DNA from 4 places in the Thalassospira sp. GO-4 genome. Region 3 is predicted to be linked to each of the others. Evidence: riboswitches for the same ligand, from Rfam matches in the RefSeq annotation. Region 3 holds a riboswitch; each other region holds the start of a gene.
The links. A riboswitch is a leader RNA that binds a small molecule or an ion and turns the genes downstream of it on or off. The one in region 3 is predicted to bind cobalamin.
Positions count from the first base shown of each region.

Region 1 (4,580 bases), 2.2 Mb from region 3:
GCCCCCGGTTGGTGATTTCCGGGCGGCTCTGATCGCGCGATCTGTCTGGTGCTGGCCACTTGTCGGACTGGTCCTGGCGGGCCTGGCATTGCTGCCGGCGATGCTTGTCGATTTTCTGACGGGAAACCCCCTTGTCTATGCGATCTTTGCCATCGCAGCGATGGTGTTGCTGAGCGGCGCGATGCACGAAGACGGCATTGCCGACTGTGCGGACGGCTTTGGCGGCGGGATGGACCGCGACCGCAAACTTGAAATCATGCGTGACAGCACTGTCGGGACCTATGCGGTTGTCATGCTGATTTTGACGCTGGGTTTGCGGCTGGTTCTGATTACGGCTGCGGCGGATATCGGACAGGCCGGTATCCTGTTTCTGATCATGGCGGTTATTTCCCGTGCGGCAATGCCGGTTGTTATGCGCATATTGCCGCCAGCGCGGGATAACGGACTGGGCAAAGGGGCCGGGCGGCCCGGATGGCTTCCGGTTCTGATCGGGTTTGCCATTGCCAGCGCTATTGTTCTGGTATTGGGCGGTATCGGTGCGATGTTTGCGGTAATTGTCGGTGTGATGATCGCGATCCTGATCGTCGCAATGGTTGCCAGATCACAAATCGGTGGCCAGACCGGTGATGTGTTGGGGGCAACCCAAGTCTGTGCCGAACTGTTTGCCGGTATCGGATTCATTGCCGTAATGGCATAGCCATGAATTTTGCTGATTGCTCAAAACGACCATGATTGACTGCCAATGTCCGAACAAACCGGGGAAAGCATGACCAAAATCAAGACAACGCGCTGGTGGCTGGTGCGTCATGCGCCGGTGCAAAACCCGGAACGTCTGGTCTATGGCCGAAGTGACATGCAGGTTGATCTGTCTGATGAAAAAAAACTGCGTGCGGTGGCGCGGCACTTGCCCCGCGATGCGGTCTGGATGACCAGCCATCTGTCACGGACGCTTGATACCGCGCTCAAGCTTCAGGAACTGATCGACGAGGACATCACCCCGACCCGCGAAAGCGGCTTTGCCGAGCAACATTTCGGGGCCTGGGAGCTTCAGCGCTGGAACGACCTTCCGAAAGGCGAAACCACACAATTCTGGACGGATTTCGCCCGACAGCAGCCGCCAAATGGTGAAAGCTTTGCCGATATGGTCGAGCGGGTCGGTCCGGTTTTCACCCACGCCACCAGCTATTGGGCGGGCCGCGACATTGTTGCTGTGGTCCATGGCGGCACCATCCGCGCGATCATGGCCAATGCGCTGGGACTGTCACTTGAAGCGGCATTGTCATTTCATATCGATACGCTAAGTCTGACCAGACTGGAATATATCGACGGTGTGGATCAGCCCGGCTGGCGTGTCACCGCGGTCAATCAAAGCTTTGGATGATTTTGACAGAAAATAAAAACGGCATCGACCCGCTGTGGAACGATGCCGTCAGGATGTGGATGTCGTGACCATTCCCGTGCCGTAAACTGCCCTGTCCGCGGCAATCAGGCCGTTTGCAGTTCGGAATTCAAGGGAAGATCTTCAAGCGCATGTTCGGCAAGATAGCGATCAAGCATATCTGCGGTAATGTCGTGCTTTTCACAGATCGCAGTCACGTCTTTCAAATAGGCTTCGTAATAGGGCAGCGGGCGGCTGCGTGACTTGTTGCGCAATTTGGCGACATGCGGGAAATCTTCACAAAGAGCCGTATTCTCAATTGCCTGGATGACGTTGTCATCAATGATGGCTGCGGGCATCTTGCGATAGGTCTTTCCACAGGCTGACAGCATTTTGCTGGCGGTGGGGACCGATATCCCCGGCTGGGAAAGCAATTCGTTTAATTCTTCCTGGCCGAAATCCGAAATCGACATCAACGTGATGAGCGTCGGCAGATCACGCACAAGCAGCGACAGTGCATTGACGCGGATGCCGCGCGCATGGGACCAGATGATGGTGCCGATCACCCCTTTGGAAGCATCAAGTGCAAAGATGCTGCGCACATCGCGGCGCGACAATGTAATGTCCGCACCGGTCGCATATTCTTCCAGAAACGTCTGAAAGGCCCGATTGTCGGAATTCAGGCGTTCAAGCAGACCAAGCCACATATCCTTGCGCGAGGATGTGGTCCAGGTTGGTGTGTTCGGATTTCGGATTTTCGATAGTTGTGCAGAAACTGCCATCTGATTTTGCAAAATTCCAGTTAACCCCAAGAGTTTGGTGCCGCAATTATGCGGCCCACCGGTTTTGATGTTTTTTGTCCCGGTGATCTTGCTGGAAGGTGATTTGTTACCACTCTAATTCCAGCTTGATAATATTATGTTCCCTTAAAGGAGGGCCGGCCTCAAGCAGGCAATTCTTACAAATACTGACCTTCCGGTTAGCTGACCCGTCCGGACAGAGAATGCCCTTTGGGTTCAAGGGCAAACCTGTTAGGTTCGGCGCACCGTTCGGTGATGGGAAATCGGTGCGATGCCGATGCTGCCCCCGCAACTGTATCGGGTTGGGTGATCCGGGTGGATGTATTGCCATTCACCAGCCACCGGGAAACCGGGAAGGCGGATTGCTTTCATGCCCGCAGCCAGGAAACCAGCCGAATGGTGTCATCATCTTAAATGATGGCGACGCAATCGGGCCTCGGTGGGAGGCCATGGCGAGGAATAGAATATGACCCGGACTGACCCGCCTTGCGGGACACATCTGATTCTTGGCGGTGCGCGATCTGGCAAAAGCCGGTTCGCCGAAAACATCATCAATGCGGCTGGCGGCGGCATATATATCGCGACCGGTCGGGCATGGGATGATGAAATGGTCAACCGCATCGACCTTCATAAACAATCGCGTGGCGATCTTTGGCAAACGATCGAGGAACCGCTTGATCTTTGCGGTGCACTCGACACCTGCAATCAGCCGGACGGCAAACCGGTTCTGGTCGATTGCCTGACCTTGTGGCTGACCAACCTGATGCTCGAAGATCGCGATATTGATGCTGAAATCGACCGGCTTTGTGATCACTTGCCTGGGCTGGACATTCCGGTGTTGCTGGTATCAAACGAAGTCGGTTTCGGGATTGTCCCGGAAAATGCAATGGCGCGGGCTTTTCGCGATCATGCCGGACGTCTCCATCAACGTATTGCCGCATTGGTTGACCGGGTGACGCTTGTCGTTGCGGGCATTCCGATGCAGGTCAAATGACAATTTAAATGATTGAATTTCAAGGAATTTGAAAATGGCACAATTGGGTAAAATCCCGGCAACCGTCATTACCGGCTTTTTGGGGGCCGGCAAGACAACCATGATCCGCAACATGCTGGAAAATGCCAATGGCAAACGCATTGCCCTGATCATCAATGAATTTGGCGATCTGGGCGTTGATCGCGGCATCATCAACGGGTGCGGTATCGAAGGCTGTGCCGAGGATGATGTGGTTGAACTGGCAAACGGATGTATCTGCTGTACGGTTGCGGATGATTTTCTGCCAACCATTCGTGGCCTGATTGATCGCGATACGCCGCCTGATCATATCGTTATCGAAACATCAGGGCTGGCCCTGCCCAAGCCGTTAGTCAAGGCGTTCAACTGGCCCGAAGTACGGTCGCGCGTGACTGTCGACGGGGTTGTTGCGGTTCTTGATGGTGCGGCATTGCGCGACGGGTTGTTTGCCCATGACCATCATGCGGTTCAGGCCCAGCGCGAGGCCGATGAAAACCTTGATCATGAAAGCCCGCTTGAAGAACTGTTTGAAGAACAGCTTCATTGCGCCGATATGGTGGTTCTGAACAAGACCGACCTTCTGACCGACGAAGAACGCACCAAGGTCGAAGCCGATATCCGCGCCGAACTTAAAAAGCCGTCGGTCAAAATCATCGCGACCGAGCATTCCCGTGTTGAAAACGCCATTTTGCTGGGCCTTGGTGCTGCGGCCGAGGATGACCTTGATAGCCGCCCGAGCCATCATGATGATGGTCATGAACATGATCATGATGATTTCGAAAGTTTTGTTGTCTCACTTGATGCGGTCAATGATCCGGCGGCCCTTGAAAAACGCCTGATCGACATCGTGCGTCAATATGATGTTCTGCGCATCAAGGGTTTCCTTGATGTTCCGGGCAAACCGATGCGCCATGTGGTTCAGGGGGTCGGGGAACGTTTCCAGCGTTACTTTGACCGTCCCTGGGCCGACACCGAAAACCGCCGTTCCGAACTGGTGGTGATCGGCTTGCATGGTCTGGACCGTGCCGCGATCGAGGCCGCAATCAAGGCGGCCTAAGCCCATTGGGCACACATAAAACCATATGACCGATACCGGATGTTTTGCATCCGGTATCGGTGCTTTTGACGACAGAACAGACGGAATTTCAAATGCATCTTTTGGCAGCACAGCCAGGCATGGTCACCGATGGCAGCGAAGCGGTCGATCTTGGTCAGGAACCGGGCGATGTCGTCATCCTGTCTGCGGCCGAGTCCGAGCTTGCCTGCCTTGCCGGGGCACAGGCACGTCTGGCAGATGCGTTTGGTGAAGATGTTCCGTCTTTGCGTTTGGCCAGTCTTTTGCAGCTTGGTCACAATATGTCGGTCGATCTTTATGTCGATGATGTGCTTT
Region 1 is NZ_CP097807.1:2,921,483-2,926,062, reverse strand. It holds gene cobS (adenosylcobinamide-GDP ribazoletransferase) at 1-697, shown strand, start outside; gene M9H61_RS13490 (histidine phosphatase family protein) at 743-1,381, shown strand; gene M9H61_RS13485 (hypothetical protein) at 1,486-2,160, opposite strand; cobalamin riboswitch at 2,400-2,590, shown strand; gene cobU (bifunctional adenosylcobinamide kinase/adenosylcobinamide-phosphate guanylyltransferase) at 2,645-3,172, shown strand; gene cobW (cobalamin biosynthesis protein CobW) at 3,207-4,247, shown strand; gene cobN (cobaltochelatase subunit CobN) at 4,340-4,580, shown strand, end outside.
Region 1: it holds a riboswitch for cobalamin, as region 3 does, so the genes downstream of both, cobU (bifunctional adenosylcobinamide kinase/adenosylcobinamide-phosphate guanylyltransferase) here and M9H61_RS03635 (DUF4198 domain-containing protein) in region 3, are expected to answer to the same signal.

Region 2 (4,580 bases), 1.3 Mb from region 3:
CGGTGCCCCGATCAGGGCCGTAATAACCCCGATGGGAAGAACCTGACCATCCAGAATGATGCGTGAAACAATGTCAGCCGCAACAAGGAATATCGCCCCGATCAGGGCCGAAACCGGCAGCAAAAGCCCATGCCGGGTCCCGACAAAGAACCGTGCCGCATGCGGGATGACCAAACCGACAAAACCGATCGAACCGATAAGACTGACCATCACAGCCGTCATGGATGCCGCCACCGCAATCAGAACCACATAAACACGGCGCACCGGCACGCCAAGCGATGCCGCCGATTCCACACCAAAGGTAAAAGCATCAAGTGCGCGCGCATACCAAAGACACACAACCAGCCCGCCAAACGCAACGGGCAGCGCAAGATAGACATCGTCCCAGCGCACACCACTCAGATTGCCAAGCAACCAGAACATGATGCCGCGCGCCTCGTCCGCGGTTGCTGCCTTGGTGACGATAAAGGATGTCAGGGCGTTGAAAAGCTGTGATCCGGCAACCCCGGCCAGAATGATCGCGCCCGCACCACGACCGGCCGGAATGGCCAGAAGCGCGACAAACCCGAATGCCACCAGTGCACCGACAAACGCGCCAATTGACAGCGAAACCATCCCCGCCCCAAGACCAAGAATGGCAACACTGACCGCGCCGGTAGATGCCCCCGCCGAAATGCCCAGCAAATAGGGATCGGCCAGACTGTTGCGCAAAAGCGCCTGTAATACGGCCCCAGACAACGCAAGTGACGCCCCGCAGGCCGCAGCCACAAGTGCACGCGAAATCCGGTAATTCCAGATGATCCCGGAATCGATTGGATCAATCTCATAACCCGCCTGCCACAGATGATTGGCAATGGTTTGAAGAACCGTACCAAGGGGAATGTGTGTCTCCCCCTTGGCAGCGGCAATTGCAACCACAGCGGCAAGCAGGATCAAAGCCGCCACGGCGGCACCGCTTCGCGCAAGATATGCCCGCCCCGCCCGCGATCGTGCGGGGGGCTGAGGGGGTGCTTTTTCAAACATTGAAGTCTCCGGGCATATCGAGCGCCATCGGGTTACGCAATCAGTTCGAGGCACTCAGGCGTTCGACAGCCTGGGCAAGCGTTTCAATACCGTCAATCAGACGAATTGTCGGGTCCATCGATTGTGCATCCATCACAACGATATTGCCGTTTTTAACTGCTTTCATCTGGCGTGTAACCGGATCGGTTTTCAAAAAGTTCATTTTGACTTCCCAATCATCTGCCGGAAACCGGCGACGGCCCATTTTACCGATCACAATGATATCGGGATTGGCGCGCGCAATGGTTTCCCACCCCACTGTCGGCCATTCTTCGTCGCTGTCGATGATGTTTGTTACGCCAAGTTTTTCCGCGATATAGCCAGCGGCCCCGTTTTTGCCCGCGACATAGGGATCGCTTTTAATCTCGGCACTGGAAAACCAGAAGACGGTCGAAACATTGCTGTTCCCGCTGGCATTGACCTGTGCCAGGGACCGGGCTTCACGATCTTTCAACCTGGCAATCAGGGCCGCGCCGCGATCCTCGATATCGAAAATCTGCGCAAGGTCGGAAATTTCCCGATAAATCAGGTCCATTGAGAAACGGTCATGGCGCACCCCGTCGCCGCCGCCGGCATTGTCTTTGCCCACGCAATCGGCAGGCGCGGTATAGACCGGAATGGAAAGTTCATTGAACTGTTCGGTGGTGCCGACAATCCCCTTGGGGCCGACATGCCATTGATACTGGGTGGCGACCAGTTGCGGTTTTTGGGCAACCACGGTTTCAAAACCCGGATCATTATCAGCCAGACGCGGCACGGACGCATTCACATCCCTGAATTCATCCATGACCGGACCAAACCAGACCCCGGTGCCTTTGACCTTATCGGCCAGCCCCAGCGAATAGAGGATTTCCGTCGTGCTTTGTCCAAGCGACACAACCCGTTCGGGGGCTGCATCAAAGTGCAGCGTGCTGCCGCAATTTTCGATGGCAAGCGGATACTCCGTCGCAGCCGCAAACGGGGCCGAAATCATAAAACCGGCAGCAAACACCCCGACTGCCAGCGCATTTTTATAGTGACTGATCACTTTGACTTCCTTTCAAAGACATACCGGCAAGGGTCGGCAATTACCGGCCACTGCACAGCATATCGCAAATGTTATGTTATAACATAACATACACTTTACTATCGTCAAGGGACTGGCAAAAGTGTCGGGAAATGGCGGAAGATGTCAGGACCGGTATTCAGGCGCATTTACAAAAAACTGCCGGAAACCGCGACATATGCCGACATTCTCCGGGGCACCCCGCCCGGTCCGTCGCATTCATGTCGGCAGGTCTCCTGGCTCGCGGGTCAAAGCACTTTTCCTGGCCTTCCCGGGTTCATCCCAGTGGCATTGGTCAGAAAAACGCTCACCGCCTACAGTTGCGGGGGCAGCTTCGGTTGATGGGCATGCAGCCCAGATCGAATTCCCTTTATCCGATATCCGGATACCGACATCTGACCGTTAGATTAAAGCCCAAACCCGGTCAAGGAAATTGGCAGATGACCAGAGGCATTTACACAGGGGTCCATGCAGAAATTGCAGTCGACACGACCTTGAATTTGCCATGTTTCATCCCGATTACCTCCACACTGTCTGGTATGCTTGCCGACAAATGAAACCATTGGAACATGATGCACATGACGACTTCTGTTGAACGCAGACGCTTTTTGAAATCCATCGCGGCAGCCGGTCTTATCCTGCCGGGAATGTCGATCTATCAGCATGCATTGGCAGAAGTACCGGGGCTTGACCTTGGTGCGGAACAGCCGTTTGATTTTGCCGATCTGATTGCGCGTGCCGAATCGATGGCGCAGGCCGCCTATGAGCCGCCAGTCGCCCCCAACCCGGAAATTGTCGGGCGGATCGATTACGACACCCATGGCAAATTGCATTACAAACGCGACCATTCGCCGTTTTCCGATGGATCAGGCACCTATCCGGTGACGTTTTTCCATCTGGGCATGTATTTCGCCAAGCCCGTGCACATGTATCTTCTGGAAGACGGCACGGCACGCGAAGTCATCTATAAACCCGATTACTTTGACATGCCAGCCGACAGTATTGCCCGCCAGCTGCCCGAAAACAGCGGCTTTGCCGGGTTCCGACTTCATGAAGAACTGTCGCGCGATGACTGGAAAACCCAGGACTGGGCGGCGTTTCTTGGCGCTTCCTATTTCCGTGCCATCGGTGATGAAGGCCAGTATGGCCTGTCCGCGCGCGGGATTGCGGTCAATACCGCCACATCCCAACCCGAAGAATTCCCCGATTTCCGCCAGTTCTTTATCGAGCCGGCCAAAAATGCCGAAGACCCGGTCACCATCTATGCGCTGCTTGATGGCCCAAGCATTACGGGCGCATACAAATTCCTGCTCTATCGCGGGCAGGGTGTGACGATGGATATCGAAAAACACCTGTTTGTCCGTCGCGATATCGAACGGCTTGGCATTGCGCCGCTGACCAGCATGTTCTGGTATTCCGAACAGAACAAATCATTCCGGTTTGACTGGCGCCCGGAAGTCCATGACAGCGATGGCCTGGAACTGTGGACCGGCAGTGGCGAACGCATCTGGCGGCAGCTGAACAACCCCGAAACCATCCGCGCATCGGCCTTTGCCGATCATAATCCGCGCGGTTTTGGACTGATGCAGCGCGACCGCGATGTGAAGAACTATCTTGATGGTGTGCGCTATCACCGTCGCCCAAGCCTGTGGGTCGAACCCCAGGAAGACTGGAATGACGGTGCCGTACAGTTGATCGAAATTCCGACCGACGATGAAATCCACGATAACATCGCGGCATTCTGGGTTCCGAACGCCCCGGCCAAGGCCGGGAACAGCTATCAGTTCAAATATCGCCTTCACTGGCAGGCCCATAACCCGTTCCCGGTTGCCGAACTGGCAAAGGCAACTTCGACCCGCATGGGACGCGGCGGCGAACCGGGCACCAACCGCCCGAAAGACGAGGTCAAGTTTTCCGTCGAATTCGAAGGCGATGTTCTTGGCACCCTTGCCTATGGCGAGTTCCCGGAAATCGTCGTATCGACATCGCGTGGTGAAATCACCCGCACCAAGATCGAACCGATCATGGATACCCGTATCTGGCGGGCGGCCTTTGACCTGAAGGCGGCCGGCACCGATCCGGTTGATCTGCGCATGTATCTCAAACGCGGGGACGCTCCGCTCAGTGAAACCTGGATGTTCCAGCATCTGCCGGCATTGGGTAATCAGCATCAAGGCTGATCAAAACCCGGCAAGAATGATCAGGGGGCGGGCAACACCGCCCCCTGCTTTTTTATGTTCACGACGCCATGCCTTCGCCCGGGCGCGCTTGGGCCGATTGTCCAAGGATTGCCATGACATCACGCATCGGTGGTGCACCAAACATGCGCGCATATTCGCGGCTGAACTGCGATGCACTTTCATAGCCGACCGCATAGGCCGCACTGGCCGCGTCCTTCATTTCTGCGAGCATGATCTGACGCGCCGTCGTCAGGCGCAGGCGCTTTTGATATTGCAGCGGGCTCATCGCGGTG
Region 2 is NZ_CP097807.1:2,079,353-2,083,932, forward strand. It holds gene M9H61_RS09750 (iron ABC transporter permease) at 1-1,023, opposite strand, end outside; gene M9H61_RS09755 (ABC transporter substrate-binding protein) at 1,064-2,089, opposite strand; cobalamin riboswitch at 2,316-2,515, opposite strand; gene M9H61_RS09760 (glucan biosynthesis protein) at 2,686-4,287, shown strand; gene M9H61_RS09765 (AraC family transcriptional regulator) at 4,346-4,580, opposite strand, start outside.
Region 2: it holds a riboswitch for cobalamin, as region 3 does, so the genes downstream of both, M9H61_RS09755 (ABC transporter substrate-binding protein) here and M9H61_RS03635 (DUF4198 domain-containing protein) in region 3, are expected to answer to the same signal.

Region 3 (4,580 bases):
TTACCGAAGGCCACAAGGACCGCAGCCTGATCAATCTGGCATCCAACGAATATTTCAAGTCGGTCAAGACCAAGCTGCTTGATGGACCGGTCATCACACCGGTCTTTAAGGAAGTCAAAGGCGGGGCTGCCAAGGTTGTCGGCTTCTCAGCGAAGCGTGCGCGTGGCATGATGGCGCGTTACATGATCGACAATCGACTGGAAAACCCGCAAGACCTTAAGAAATTCAATGTTGACGGTTATTGCTACCAGGATGACCTGTCAAACGAGACGGAGTGGGTCTTTACCCGCGTCCATGACCAGTAACGACAATTTTTTCGGTGAGTACGTATGACCGACGAGCATCTTGAACAGCTCGAGGAAGAAAATCATTTACCCGAATCTCATCCGTTTTCCGGGTATTTGAGAACGTTCTTTCGGGGGCCGGGCCGTTCACGCAGCCTGACGCGCGAAGAGGCATTTGATGCCTTTTCAATGATCCTGCGCGATGAGGTCGAGCCGATCCAGCTTGGCGCGTTTTTGCTTATGCTGCGCTATCGGGCGGAAACGCCGGAAGAACTCGCAGGCATGATCGAAGCCGTGCGCAAAGCCGCAAGGCTTGATGCGGATGATGGACAGGACACCAACCCGGTGGGCCGCCCGATGCTTGATTGGCCGTCATATGCGGCTGGTCGAACCCGTGGTCTGCCGTGGTTTGTATTGTCGGCACATTTGATATCACAGAACGGTGTTCCGGTTCTGATGCACGGTTATAACTCGCATCTGGTCAATGGTCTTGGAACCGAGGCCGCAATCAAGGCGCTTAAGCTGCCGATCGCGATGTCAGCCGAAGAAGCCCGTTCGGATATTGCCGCAAAGGGGTTTGCTTATTTGCCGTTGCGCCATATGCATCCGAAATTGCAGGAACTGATCGGTTTGCGGTCGCTTCTGGGGCTGCGCAGTCCGGTGAATACCCTGTTGCGGTTGCTAAACCCGTTACAGGCACGGGCCGCGTTCCTGGGGGTGTTTCATCCGGCGTTTCTGGATGTGCATCGTGAAACCGGAAAGCTTCTTGAACTGCCGCGAATTGGCGTGATCAAGGGCGGGGGCGGCGAAGCAGAACGCACACCGTTCAAACATGTTGATCTTCGGATGCTTGATAACGGCGAGCTTTGCGACGTCCGATGGCCGGCACTTTTGCCAAAAACCGAAAAAGAAATCGACGATCAAAGCCCGGTGACTCTTAAGCACTTTCTGGCTGTTTGGCGCGGCGAGGTCGAGGATGCCCCGGCCGAAGCCAGGATCAAGGGTAGTGCGGCGATGGCGGCATTCCTTGCGGGCAAAGCCGATTATATGGACGAAGCCGAAGCCCTGGTGCAGGGATGGTGGGATAATCGCGATCGCGATATCGGTTGATATCGCGTTTTCGCATTGAATCATTTTATGAAAGCGGGACGGATTGCCGTCCCGTTTTTCGTTCTAGAATGACGAGCCGGGTTCTTTGAGAAACGCGATTTCTTCTGGCGTGGATGTCCTGCCAAGAATGTCATTGCGATGCGGATAACGCCCGAACCGGTCGATGATTTTCTTGTGTTTGATTTCAAAGCCGTAATTGTGTTCAAGCCCGGGCTGATCAAACAGGGTCATGGCAATTTCATGGATCATTTCGGATTCTGAATGCATATAGGGCATATACAGAAACGCCCGCTGTTCTGGTGATCCAAGTTCCTTGTCCTTGCCCAAGGATACTGCTTCCTGTGCAAGAACAAGCGCGATCGGATCGGCAGCAAATGATTGCGGCGTGTCGCGATACATGTTGCGCGAAAACTGATCCAGAACGATGATTTCGGCAAGGCGCCCCGATGCGGTGTTGCGCCAGGTGAAAAGTTCACCGGCAAGGGCCGCGGCATGAATGTCGGAAAATCGTTCGGCAATGTGGGTATCAAGTGCAGTATCCTTGATAAACCATTGCTTTTGTTCGAGTTCCTTGAACCAGAAGTCCAGGACTGTTTCAGGAGCCATCATTTCCAACCCATCCCATGTAAGGCCAGTCGCAATGTTGTGCGATGTGTCTGCTGATCTTTGCCGGGGGAAGGGCGAAGGTCAAGCAATGGCGCGAAAAGATAATCCGTTCGGATGCGGGCAAAGAGTTGACAGGTGTTTGCCGCCCATGGAATATGAACGCGTCTTGGGTGTTGATCCATTGGATCGGCTTAAAAGGGAACGTGGTGCGTTACGACAATGCCACGGCTGCCCCCGCAACTGTAAGTGGTCCGAGCATTACCTATGCCACTGGTGACAAACCGGGAAGGCGTAATGCTTTTGAAACCACGAGCCAGGAGACCTGCCTTTGACTGCCGGACACGGCTTGTCCGGTACTGAACTGTTGGACGCCGGGGTGAGCGTCAGGTTGCAGGGAAAAGGCGGTCTCGTCGTGAAACCGGTATCTTGCTTCCAGCCATCCTATCGTTCTTGATCCTAACTCTGTGCGTCGGGAAACTTTTCTGACGCGCATCGTTCGTGAAAAGAGACGATTACATGTTTAAAACTCTTGGCAAGCTTGCGATTGCAAGTGCCTGTTTCGCGTTTGCGTCACAAAGTGCGCATGCCCATTTTCAATTGGCCTATACACCGGAAGTCAATGTGACCGCCCCCGGCGAACTGCCGGTGAAACTGATATTCTGGCATCCGTTCGAAAACGGACATGTCATGGATATGCAAAAGCCGGTGGCGTTTTACGCGATCCATCGCGGTGATAAAATTGATTTATCTTCAACGCTTTCTGAGGTGACCTTCACAGGGAAGGAGAATACCGCCAAGGCGTATGACGGTACTTTGACCCTTAAGCGCAGTGGCGATTACGTGATGGTGGTGGTGCCCGAACCCTATTACGAAGAAAGCGAAGATATCTTCATTCAGCAGATCACCAAGTCCTATGTGAACCGCAACGAAATCCCGACCGACTGGATGGAGGCACAGGGACTTGTGACCGAAATTCTGCCGTTAAACCGGCCGACCAACATTGTCGCAGGTTCGACCTTTACCGGTCGGGTGCTGAGCAACGGTGAACCGGTATCCGGGGTCGAGGTTGAAATCGAATATATGGCAGCCGAACCCGATATGGACCGTAACGCGCCCAAGGAACCGACAGCAGGGCCGATGCCTGGTGGGGCAATTGTCGCGATTACCGATGCCAACGGGTATTTCACGTTCGGGATCCCCAAGGCCGGATTTTGGGGGTTTGCGGCCCTTGGTAGTGGGCCGAACAAAGAATTTCAGGGAAAAGAGCTTTCACAGGATGCAGTCCTGTGGGTTCGCGCCTATGATGTGCAATAGGCTTGGGGACAAAATAGATGCATATTGTTGACGGGGCATTGGCCCCAGAGGTGCTGATTGGCGGTGGCGTACTTGCTGTCGCGGGGCTTGGCCTTGGATTGCGCAAACTGCCAATCGATAAAATTCCGGCGACGGGGGTGTTATCGGCGACGTTCTTCGTCGCCTCCCTGATCCACGTGCCGGTCGGTCCGTCGAGCGTGCATCTGATCATGAGTGGTCTGGCCGGGCTTGTGCTTGGCTGGACCGCATTCCCGGCACTTTTTGTCGGGCTTTTGTTGCAGGCCATCTTTTTCGGATTTGGCGGTTTGACCGTATTGGGGGTCAATACCGTCAATATTGCGTTTCCTGCGGTGATTGCCGGTTTCATGTTTCGCGGATTGGTGTCGCGAAGCAATCCAACCTTTGCGGCAATCTGGGGCGGGTGTGCCGGTGCGCTTTCAATTGCGCTGACCACCTTGTTCGTAGCCATTTCCCTTGGTCTGAGCGGGGAAGGGTTTGTACCGGCGGCCAAGCTTGTTTTCTTTGCCCATATTCCGATCATGGCGGTCGAAGGTCTGGTGTCTGCAGCAGCGGTTTATCTGATCATGAAGGTCAAACCGGCTTTGCTGATGGCCGATGCCCAGATCCGCCGATATGACGCACAAAACCCCGCGATCCTGGCCGAACAGGTGAACGAGGCCAACAATGGGTAAGCTTGCAACAGGGGTGTTTCTGGCAGGCCTTCTGTTCGGAATGCAGGCCGCCCAGGCCCATAAGGTGATTGCATCGGTTTTTCCAAGCGGCACAGCTGTCGAAGGGGAGATCGGGTTTTCCAATGGCGATATGGCTGCGGACACGCTGGTTGAAATTTTTGACCGGCAGGGAAACAAGATCGATGAAATCAGAACGGATTCTGACGGCTTCTTTGTCTATACGCCAAGCCAGCAAGTTGACCTTGTCTTTCGGGCCGATCTGGGGGCAGGGCATGTTGCAGAAACCCGTTTTGATATTGCCGACCTGACGGGAATTGCAGGGGCAGGCAGCATCGACGCAGTTTCTTCGGGTGATAGCGCTAACATCACTGTGGATGGGGCAGTTGTCGGGGATAATGCAACCAAAACTGCAATTACCCGCGAGCAGGAAGAAGTCATTGCCGCGATCGTTCGCGATGAATTGCGTCCATTGCGTCGGGAAATTACCGCCTATAAGGAAAAGAACGATCTTCAATCGATTCTGGGCGGTATTGGTTATATATTCGGGTTCTTCGGGATTGCCTATTATCTGGCA
Region 3 is NZ_CP097807.1:753,763-758,342, forward strand. It holds gene yaaA (peroxide stress protein YaaA) at 1-305, shown strand, start outside; gene M9H61_RS03625 (glycosyl transferase family protein) at 330-1,394, shown strand; gene M9H61_RS03630 (DUF924 family protein) at 1,458-2,003, opposite strand; cobalamin riboswitch at 2,152-2,345, shown strand; gene M9H61_RS03635 (DUF4198 domain-containing protein) at 2,517-3,314, shown strand; gene cbiM (cobalt transporter CbiM) at 3,332-4,006, shown strand; gene M9H61_RS03645 (cobalt ABC transporter permease) at 3,999-4,580, shown strand, end outside.

Region 4 (4,580 bases), 1.8 Mb from region 3:
GGATCATCAGTGCCGCCCTTCCGGCAAGAAGCGCCGTCACACCGCAGAGTTGAACAAAAAAGTTCTTTCGCAGATGCGGGATAAATGACTGAAAAGACTCACAATCCGGATTCACGAAAATTTCATCGTGCAAAAAACCGTGACAAGACACTGCATATAGGGGTACGATTCCAATCAACGGTCAATCACTGGACCGCAGGAGGGGTTCCCGAGTGCCGCGAAAAAGCGTCTTACAACGAGAATTTTCGCCCCCCGGATCGCACATGCAACATGTTGTGACCGGCGGAAACTCCTACCGCCACTTCCATCGCAAGATGAAAATTGAATGCGCGCCTTTCCATGACGGAATGGCGCGTTTTGCTTTTTTGGCACATTTGATGAGGTGATCGTCATGGGTAAGCGCGCAGCACGCCGTCGTAACCGTCCGCAACAGTCCGACAACAATGTCCATGAACTGTTTGATGAAAAGAACGCTGACTGGCACCCGCTTCAGGGGGAAGTCGCAGAACAGAAAGGACAACGCGATCAAAGCTACCGCCGCAACATCCGCCCGAAAAGTGAAAACCAGGCCGCATTGATGGAGGCCATTGATGCCTTCAACCTGGTCCTTGCCCTTGGTCCGGCAGGCACCGGTAAAACCTATATCGCGGTTTCCAAAGCGGTCGAAGCCCTTGATAAGGGTGATATCGGCCGTATCGTTCTGGCCCGCCCGGCTGTTGAAGCCGGGGAAAATATCGGCTTCCTGCCCGGCGATGTCGAAGCCAAGATGGCACCTTATCTTCGCCCGCTTTATGACGCGCTTAATGATCGCCTTGGCACCAAGCGCCTGCGCACATACCTTTCGGACGGCACGATTGAGATTGCCCCGATCGGCTATATGCGTGGCCGTACTCTGAACAATGCCTTCGTCGTCATCGACGAAGCCCAGAACTGCACATACGGGCAGCTCAAGATGCTGGTGACCCGTCTGGGCTGGAATTCCACCATGATCCTGACCGGCGATCCGGATCAGACCGACCTTCTGCCGGAAATGTCGGGTCTTTCGGAAATGTCGGAACGACTTGAAAATGTCGAAGATGTCGCCTGTGTCCAGCTGCGCGACAAGGACATTGTCCGCCATCCGCTGGTTGCATGCATGCTTACGGTTCTCTGATTTCGGTCATCAAGTTCCGACACAGCAAACCAAAGAAGAAAAAAGGACGGGCCCCGAAAGGGCCCGTCACTTTTTTTGGATCTGCTTATATAGACTGATAATTCTTGGCTTCGCGCCCGATCACCGGGATCGGTAAAACCTGTCAAGAAAACATATATATTGACGAAATTTTCAATCCGAACCCAATATATAGACATCACGGTCCTTCTTACCGAACCATATCGGTTTGAAGGCTAAGAGGGAATTCGGTGCGTTTTGCATATGCACGACAATGCCGAAGCTGCCCCCGCAACTGTAAGCGGCTAGCTTTAATCCAACCATGGTCACTGAAATGCTTGGCATTTCGGGAAGGCCGGATGAAGCATCGATCCGCAAGCCAGGAGACCTGCCGTGAGCGAACGTAAACATTCACGGGCGGGGTGTCCCGGTGGAGTGCTTGTGATCTGACTGGCAGACCGCCAATCATCCCTGCATACCTCCGTTTGGCCTTTGCCCCCATATGATTGGGGCTTACGATGTCAGAAACAGTCGAGTTGGAACGGCCAGCCGTTTCCGATCCTTCATCAAATTCACACACCATCTATCAGGTGATCCGTCGCAACGGATCGGTCACGGCCTTTGATGCAACCAAAATCAAAACAGCCCTGACCAAGGCATTTCTTGCCGCCGAGGGCGAAACCGCGTCGGGATCACGTCGGGTACATGACATTGTCGATGGATTGGCCGATCAGGTTACCACGACCTTGTTAAAGCGGGCCGCGCCGGGCCATACCCTTCAGATCGAAGATATACAGGATCAGGTCGAGCTGGCCCTGATGCGCAGCGAACATCACAAGGTTGCGCGCGCCTATGTCCTGTATCGTGAAGACCGTGCGCGCGAACGCGCCAAGCTTGATGCACGCAAGAAAAGCAAAAAGGCCGGGCAGCCCGATCTTCATATCACCCTGCCCGACGGCAGCAAAAGGTTGCTTGATATTGACCGGTTGGCGACCGTGATTGCCGAGGCCTGTGGCGACCTTGATGGCGTCAGCACAGCACCGATCATGGAAGAAACCAGAAAGAACCTTTATGACGGTGTCACCACCGGGGAATTGGCACTTGCCCCGATCATGGCAGCCCGAACACTGGTAGAGCGCGAACCGAATTACGCCTTTGTCAACGCACGCCTGTTACTTGACAAGCTTCGGACAGAAGCCCTGAGCTTTGTCTTCGACCAGCCCGAACAAGCCACCCAGGCCGAGATGGGCGCACGATACGCGACCTATTTCCCCGCCGCGATCACGGCTGGCATCAAGTCCGGCCTGATTGATCCGGAATTGTCAAAGTTTGACCTGAAAAAAATCGCGGCGGCGATCAAGCCGGAACGTGATCTGAATTTCCAGTATCTTGGACTTCAGACGCTTTATGACCGTTACTTCCTGCATGTCAAAGGGTCGCGGTTTGAACTGCCACAGGCCTTTTTCATGCGGGTTGCCATGGGTCTTGCCATCCGTGAGATCGACCGCGAAGCCAAGGCAATCGAATTTTATGATCAGCTTTCGACCTTTGTCTTCATGGCATCGACCCCGACCCTGTTCAATGCCGGGACATGCCGCCCGCAATTGTCATCCTGCTTCCTGACCACCGTGCCCGATGACCTTGATGGCATTTTCAAATCGGTCAAGGACAACGCGCTTTTGGCCAAATATTCCGGCGGTCTTGGCAATGACTGGACCCCGGTGCGTGGTCTTGGCGCGCATATCAAGGGTACAAATGGCCAAAGCCAGGGGGTCGTTCCGTTTCTGAAAGTCGCCAATGACACCGCGATTGCGGTTAATCAGGGTGGCAAGCGCAAGGGGGCTGTTTGTGCCTATCTCGAAACATGGCACATCGATATCGAAGAGTTCCTTGATCTGCGCAAGAACACGGGCGACGACCGCCGTCGCACGCATGATATGAACACGGCCAACTGGGTGCCGGACCTGTTCATGGAACGGGTGATGGCAGATGCGCCATGGACCCTGTTTTCGCCCGATGACACGCCGGACTTGCATGATCTTTATGGTGCGAAATTCAAGACCGCGTATGAGGCATATGAAGCCAAGGCCAATAGCGGCCAAATCACGAATTTCAAAACCGTGCGCGCGGTGGATCTTTGGCGGCGCATGTTGACCATGCTGTTTGAAACCGGTCATCCATGGATCACCTTCAAGGACCCGTGCAATATCCGATCCCCGCAACAGCATCGTGGCGTGGTGCATTCGTCAAACCTGTGCACGGAAATTACGCTCAATACATCTGCTGACGAGGTCGCGGTTTGTAACCTTGGTTCGATCAATCTTCTGGCCCATGTCACCGAAGACGGCCTTGATCACGACAAGCTGGCACAAACGGTCGAAATCGCGATGCGGATGCTTGATAACGTGATCGACATCAACTTCTACACCATCCCGGAGGCACGCTATTCCAACCTGCGCCATCGTCCGGTCGGCCTTGGCCTGATGGGTTTTCAAGATGCGTTACAGAAACTGAAAATCGCCTATGCCTCGTCAGAGGCCATCGCATTTGCCGATGAAAGCATGGAAGCCATTTCCTTCCACGCCATTTCCGCATCTGTTGACCTGGCGGCCGAGCGCGGCCGGTATGAAAGCTTTGACGGATCACTGTGGTCAAAGGGCATCCTGCCAATTGACTCGCTTGACCTGCTTGCCGACGTTCGTTCGGAATTCACTGTTGACCGAAGCCATCGCCTTGACTGGGATGGTCTGCGCGAACGGGTCAAAACCACTGGAATGCGCAATTCCAACACCATGGCGATTGCCCCGACTGCGACGATTTCCAACATCTGCGGCGTCAGTCAATCGATTGAACCGGCATATCGCAACCTGTTTGTGAAATCGAACATGTCGGGTGACTTCACGGTGGTCAATGCCGCCCTTGTCCATGACCTGAAAGAACGTGGTCTTTGGGACGAGGTGATGATCTCCGACCTGAAATATTATGATGGCAGTATCGGGCAGATTGATCGCATTCCCGATGATCTGAAGGCACTTTATGCGACCGCGTTTGAACTTGATTCTTCCTGGTTGATCGAGGCGGCATCACGGCGTCAAAAGTGGCTTGATCAGGCACAATCGCTGAACCTTTATATCGCCAATCCGTCTGGCAAGAAGCTGGATGATCTGTATCGTCTGGCGTGGTTACGCGGGCTTAAAACCACCTATTACCTGCGATCAAGTGCTGCAACCCATGTCGAGAAATCGACACTTAAGGGCACCGATGGTCGCCTGAATGCGGTGGTGAATGCCCCGCAAGCAGCAAGCCCTGCCCCATCGCCTTCGCCTGTTACCGCACCTGCACCAGCACCAGCACCAGCGCCCGCAGTCAGCAATCGTCCATCCGCCGTCATTGATGCGAGCGCCGCATCCGATGCGATTACCGGCGGGGA
Region 4 is NZ_CP097807.1:2,511,663-2,516,242, forward strand. It holds gene arsJ (organoarsenical effux MFS transporter ArsJ) at 1-53, shown strand, start outside; gene M9H61_RS11630 (PhoH family protein) at 392-1,153, shown strand; cobalamin riboswitch at 1,336-1,561, shown strand; gene M9H61_RS11635 (ribonucleoside-diphosphate reductase subunit alpha) at 1,669-4,580, shown strand, end outside.
Region 4: it holds a riboswitch for cobalamin, as region 3 does, so the genes downstream of both, M9H61_RS11635 (ribonucleoside-diphosphate reductase subunit alpha) here and M9H61_RS03635 (DUF4198 domain-containing protein) in region 3, are expected to answer to the same signal.